DNA from 2 places in the Micromonospora sp. DT43 genome. Region 1 is predicted to be linked to the other one. Evidence: riboswitches for the same ligand, from Rfam matches in the RefSeq annotation. Region 1 holds a riboswitch; the other holds the start of a gene.
What was found. A riboswitch is a leader RNA that binds a small molecule or an ion and turns the genes downstream of it on or off. The one in region 1 is predicted to bind thiamine pyrophosphate.
Positions count from the first base shown of each region.

Region 2: another riboswitch for thiamine pyrophosphate. It lies ahead of thiE (thiamine phosphate synthase); the one in region 1 lies ahead of ACLQ26_RS00475 (ECF transporter S component).

Region 1 covers NZ_JBNCKR010000001.1:98,856-102,058, forward strand. Annotated here, with positions in the region: gene ACLQ26_RS00470 (ABC transporter ATP-binding protein) at 1-750, opposite strand, end outside; gene ACLQ26_RS00475 (ECF transporter S component) at 867-1,454, opposite strand; TPP riboswitch at 1,532-1,636, opposite strand; gene ACLQ26_RS00480 (alpha/beta fold hydrolase) at 1,744-2,574, shown strand; gene ACLQ26_RS00485 (aminoglycoside N(3)-acetyltransferase) at 2,613-3,203, shown strand, end outside.
Region 2 covers NZ_JBNCKR010000001.1:761,088-764,290, reverse strand. Annotated here, with positions in the region: gene thiO (glycine oxidase ThiO) at 1-1,071, opposite strand, end outside; gene thiE (thiamine phosphate synthase) at 1,068-1,691, opposite strand; TPP riboswitch at 1,686-1,795, opposite strand; gene ACLQ26_RS03560 (ThuA domain-containing protein) at 2,077-3,203, shown strand, end outside.

The DNA of each region.
Region 1 (3,203 bases):
CGTGCGGGGCGCGATGGGGTGACCGGGCACCCAGACGCCCTCGGCGGCGAGGGTGTCGCCGTGCGCGGCGAAGACCGCGTCGGGCGTTCCGTCCGCGCGGACGCCGCCGCCGGGCTCCAGGACGATCACCCGGTCGACAAGCGGGAGCGCCTCGGCGACCCGGTGTTCGACGAGGATCAGTGTGGTGTCGGCGTCCACCGCGCTCGCCACCGTGCGTCGGACCAGGGCGGCCCCGTCCGGGTCGAGGTTGGCGGTCGGCTCGTCGAGCAGCAGGAGGCCGGGCCGCAGGGCCAGCGCGCCGGCCAGGGCGAGGCGTTGCTGCTCGCCGCCGGAGAGCGCGGCCGTCGGCCGGTCCCGGGGGTACGGGAAACCGACCCGCCGCAGCGCCTCGTCGACCCGGGGCCAGATGTCGTCTGTCGGCACGCCCCGGTTCTCCAGCCCGAACGCGACGTCGTCGCCGCTGCGCGCCATCACCAGTTGGCTCTGCGGGTCCTGGAAGACGATGCCTACCCGTTCCCGCGCCTTGCGGGGGTCGAGCCCGTCGATCTCGACGGTGCCCTCCTGCTCGCCGGAATCCTCGGGCAGCAGTCCGGCCAGCGCGCTGAGCAGGGTGCTCTTGCCGGCTCCCGATGGCCCGAGCAGCAGAATCCGCTCCCCGGCCTCCACCCGCAGATCCACCCCGCGCAGAGCCCAGGCCCGCCGCCCGGCATGCCGCCACCCGAACCCCCGCAACAGAACCCCGCCCCCCACACCCACCCCCTCCCGGCCCTACCGCCGCGTGATCAAGAGGTTTGCGTCAGAATTCCGCCCTCCGATGACGCAAACCTCTTGATCACCGGGGTGGGTGTGGGGGTAGGCAGTGGGGGTTAGATCAGGGCTCGGTTTTGGCCTGCGGGGAAGCGGTCCAGGGCGCCGGTGTTGGCCAGGGCGCGGGTCAGCAGCCAACCGCCCGCGCCGGCGATCACGGTGGCGCTGACGATGGTGAGCAGGGCGTACGGGATGCGGTAGTCGCCCAACGCGTAGTCGACGTTCCAGACGAAGAAGTCGAAGAGCGCCGCGCTGAGACCCGTCAGCGCACCGGCGAGCACGGCGGTCGGCAGCCGGTACGACCGGTACCGGAAGGCGGCGAAGGCCAGCTCGGCCCCGATGCCCTGCACGATGCCCTGGGGGATCACCGTGCCGGCCCACTGGCTGCCGAGCAGCGCGGAGACGACCGCGGCCACCGTCTCGCAGTAGAGCGCGGCGCCGGGCTTGCGGATGACCAGGCCGCCGACGACGGCCGGCAGCAGCCAGACGCCGTAGATCAGCGTCTGCGCCGGCGGGAAGAAGGCGAAAGCCCCCTCGGTGGCGCTCCAGACCAGGCCCCAGGCCCAGAAGATGACGCCGAAGGCGACCGCGATCACCGAGGCGACCACGATGTCGATGGTGCGCCAACGGCTTGTGGTGTTGTCCATGCTGTGCTCCCAGTTCAGTGGAACGAACCAGGAGAAGACGCACGCCGCGCGTCCGGTGGCACCGGACTCACGGCGCGGCTGGAGGTCGACCGAACTCCCTGCGCTGGCATTACCCAGATCAGGTTCGAGGGTCTGCGGGCGTGCCCGCACTCTCAGCGCTGTGCGCTCCCCTGTCGGATGTGAAGTTGTCTCGCTGACGCTAGCACCGACCAGGGGTAACGGCCCAGCAGGGCAGCCCGTCACCTGCGCGTCCGGACCGGCGCGGCGGCGGCTGGGTAGGCTGACGATCATGCAGGTCGACGCGCGAGGTCTCACGTTCGAGGTACGCACCGGCGGCCCGTCCGACGGCGTTCCCGTCCTGCTGCTGCACGGCTTCCCGCAGCACAGCGGCGAGTGGGACGAGGTCGTGCCGGCACTGCACGCGGCCGGGCTGCGCACGTACGCGCTGGACCAGCGGGGCTACTCGCCGAACGCCCGGCCGGAGGCGGTGGCCGCGTACCGGATTCCCGAACTGGTCGCCGACGCGGTGGCCGTGCTCGACGCGCTCGGTGTGCACGCCGTCCACCTCGTCGGCCACGACTGGGGCGCGATAGTGGCCTGGGCGGTGGCCGCCGCGCACCCGGATCGGGTCCGTACCTTGACGGCGGTGTCCGTGCCACACCCGGCGGCCATGGCGCACGCCCTCGGCACCGACACCGAGCAGAAGGCCCGCTCGTCGTACATCGCGCTGTTCCGCAAGCCGGGCAAGGCCGAGAAGGTGCTGCTGGCGTGGCACGCGACGGCGCTGCGCAGGATGCTCGGCGGGGTGGGCGACGCCTCCCGGGTGAACCGTTACGCCGATCCGATGCGGGAGCCGGGCGCGCTCACCGCAGCCCTGAACTGGTACCGGGCCATGTCCCGCACCGACCTGGCAAGCGTCGGTCCGGTCGCCGTGCCCACCACCTACGTCTGGAGCGACAGGGACATCGCCATCGGGCGTACCGCCGCCGAGGCGTGCGCCGCCAATGTCACAGGTGACTACCGCTTCGTACCGCTGCCCGGGGTGACCCACTGGATCCCGGACGCCGCGCCCGCCGCGCTGGCCGAGGCGGTCCTGGCCCGGGTCGCGGGGACGGCCTGAGCCGTGCCGGGCCGACGAGCGCCGGGGGGAGGCGCGCCGTGACGACCCCCGCCGACGGGCTGGGCACCCGTCGCTCGCTCGCCGCGCAGTTGCGCCTACTGGGTGTACGCCCCGGCTCGACGGTGCTGGTGCACGCCGGGATGCGCCCGCTGGGCTTCGTCTGCGGTGGGCCGCAGGCGCTGGTGCTCGCCCTGCGCGACGCGCTGGGCCCGGACGGCACGATCGTGGTGCCCACCCACACCCCCGACAACAGCGACCCGGCGCAGTGGCGTAATCCGCCGGTGCCTGTGGACTGGTGGCCGCTGATCCGCGCCGAGATGCCGGGCTTCGACCCGGCTGTCACGCCGAGCCGGCACATGGGCGTGTTCGCCGAGACGGTCCGGTGCTGGCCCACCGCGCTGCGCAGCGCGCATCCCCACGTGTCGTTCGCCGCGCTCGGGCCGATGGCCGAGGAGGTGGTCACCGGGCACGGCCTGACCGACATGCTCGGTGCGGGCTCGCCGCTGGCCCGGCTCTACGACCTGGACGCCGACGTGCTGCTGCTCGGGGTGGACCACACCGTCAACACCTCGCTGCACCTGGCCGAATATCGCCTCCCGGCGCTGGTTCGCGAGCGGCTGGGCGCGGCG
Region 2 (3,203 bases), 660 kb from region 1:
GTCCGCGCCGAAGGGTGCGAGCAGCGGGTCGGGCACGCCTGTGGTCACCAGGTCGGCGATCGTCTCGGCGGTGATCGGGGTGAGCACGATGCCGTGCCGGTGGTGCCCGGTGGCGGCCAGGACGTCCGGCCGGCCGGGCAGCGGCCCGAGGATCGGCGCGTTGTCCGGGGTGCCGGGCCGCAGACCGGCGACCGCCTCGACCAGGTCGTACTCGGTCAGCTCGGGCAGCAGGTCGACGCCGGCGCGCAGCAGCCGCTGCACGGCCCCGGCGGTGACGGTGGTGTCGGAGCGCTCCTCGACAGTCGCGCCGAGGACCACCTCGCCGTCGGCGCGGGGCACCAGGTAGACGTGCTCGCCGTCGACGTACCCCCGGATCACGTGCCGGAAGCCCGGCGCGACGCCGCCGGGCGCGCGCAGCCGCAGGATCTGGCCCTTCACCGGCCGCACGGGCAGGCCGGTGAGGGCGGCAGCCCCGCAGCCAGCGGCGACAACGGTGACCCGGGCGTCCACGTCCGACAGTCGACGGACCGGCCGTGGCACGAACGCCGCGCCGGCCCGCTGCGCGGCCGTGCGCAGCGCCGGCACCAGCAGCCGGGGGTCGACCTGGTGGTCGGTGGGCGCGAGCGCGCCGCCGCGCACCCGAGGGGCGAGCGCCGGCTCGCGGTCGCGCAGCTCGCTGGGGCGCAGCGGCGTCACGGGCAGACCCAACCCCTGTTGGTACGCCCACAGCCGGCGCGCCTCGGCCAGGTCGTCGCCTGTCAGCCCGACCATCAGGGTGCCCTCGGTGCGGTAGCCGATCTCGGCGCCGCTCGCCTCGGTCAGCTCGGCGGCGAACCCGGGCCAGCGAGCGGCGGACGCGACCAGCAGCTCGGTCAGTCGCCGCTCACCGAAGTACGCCTCGGCGACAGGGGAGAGCATTCCGGCGGCGACTGCCGACGCCCCCGACCCGGGGGCCGGGTCGTGCACCGCCACCCGTAGTCCGCGCGTGGCGCAGCGCCAGGCGATCGCGAGCCCGATCGGCCCGCCGCCCACCACCGCCACGTCCACGGCGGGGGTGGCCGATCCCGTCACGCCAGGGCCCGGAGCAGCTCGGCGGTGGCACCGGCCGGGTCGGCGGCGGCGGAGAGCGCAGCGACCACCGCCACCCCGTACGCCCCGGCGGCCCGCAGCGCCGGCACCCGGTCGGCGGTCACCCCGCCGATCGCGATGACCGGCACGTCGACGGCGTCGGCGACGGCGCGTACGCCCGCGGGCCCGATGGGATCCGGCAGGCCGTCCTTGGTGTCGGTGGCGTGGCACGGGCCGACGCCCAGGTAGCTGGCCCCTGCGGTGACCGCCGCGACAGCCGTCTGGGGTGCGCGTGCGGTGGCGCCGAGCACACCGGTCGGGCCGAGCACGTGCCGGGCGGCGGCGACCGGCAGGTCGTCGGCCCCGACGTGCCCGCCGGCGGCGCCCACCGCGAGCGCCACGTGCAGCCGGTCGTTGACCAGGCAGGTCGCTCCGTACGGGGTGCAGAGCGCCAGCACCCGGCCGGCCAGGTCGTACGCCTCGCGGTCGGTAGCGGAGTCCTCCACCCGGACCTGCACGACGAGGTCAGCGCGGGCCGCCGTGAGGGCGGCCCGGACCACTGTGAGTGGATCGCGCCCGGGTCGGGTGTCGGTGATCAGATGCAGTCGTCCAAGGGACGGCACGGCAACGCTCCTCCCTGCGCCGGCATTACCCGGATCAGGTTCGACGGTCGGGGGCTGTCAGCCCCCCTCTCAGCCCGGTACACCGGGCTCCCGTGGGTTACTTGCGTGTCACCGTACGACAGATCCGCCGGCCTGCCAAGGGAAGGGGACGCGGCGGAAACAGTTGGGCACTTTCTCCGGTCCTGTTCGGAATGTCTCCCGCCGTTGCAGAACCGTTACCCGCCGGCATCTTGCCCGACATCAATACACCAGAATTAATTTGTTCAGCGATTCGACAAAATGCCGGCGTGGACGCCCTGGCACGGTGTCCCGACCGGCTCCATCCGGGACGGTCTTCGGCGAGCCGGCCCCCGCGATTCCTGTCCACCGCGACATTGGAGGCGGCGTGTCCCGTTCTCGTCGTGCCCGTTTACCCCTCACCGCTACCCTGCTCTCCCTAGCGCTCGCCTCGACGACCCTGCTCGGGTCGCCGGCGCAGGCGGCTCCGGCCGCAGCGCAGGTCCCCCCGCGAGACGCGCAGGCCGCGGCTCCGGTCACCCAGGTGGTGCCGAAGGCACCGAAGGCCGCAGCGGCCGACCCCTACTCCGTCCTGGTCTTCTCGAAGACCGCAGGCTTCCGGCACGACGCCATCCCCACCGGCATCGCCGCCATCCAGCAACTCGGCGCGGCCAACGGGTTCACCGTGGACACCACCGAGGACGGCGCCGCGTTCAACGACGCCAACCTCGCCAAGTACAAGGCCGTGATCTGGCTCTCCACCACCGGTGACGTCCTCGACGCCGACCAGCAGGCGGCCTTCGAGCGGTACGTGAAGGCCGGCGGCGGTTACGCAGGCGTCCACGCCGCCTCGGACACCGAGTACAGCTGGGCCTGGTACGGCGACCTGGTCGGCGCGTACTTCGCCAACCACCCGCAGAACCAGCAGGCCACCGTCAAGGTGGAGGACCCCGCGCACCCGTCCACCGCCGGACTTCCGGACCGCTGGTCCCGGTTCGACGAGTGGTACAACTTCCAGACCAACCCCCGGCCGGACGTGCACGTGCTGGCCAGCCTGGACGAGAAGAGCTACACCCCGGGCGCCGGCGCGATGGGCGCCGACCACCCGACCGCGTGGTGCCAGGACTTCGACGGTGGCCGCTCCTGGTACACGGGCGGCGGGCACACCCGGGAGTCGTACGCCGAGCCCGAGTTCCTCAAGCACCTGCTCGGCGGCATCCAGACGGCGGCCGGCGTGGTCGACGCCGACTGCGGCGCCTCGAAGACCTCCAGCTTCGAGAAGATCACCCTGGACAGCAACACCAGTAATCCGATGGAGCTGGACATCGCGCCCGACGGCCGGGTCTTCTACATCGAGCGCGACGGCCGGGTGCAGATCATCAAGCCGGACACCGGCAGCACCGTCACCGCCGTCGACCTGGACGTCTTCACCGGCAACGAGGACGGCCTCATCGGCATCCGGCTCGACCCGGACTTCGCCACCAACAAGTGGGTGTATCTCTACTACGCCCCGAA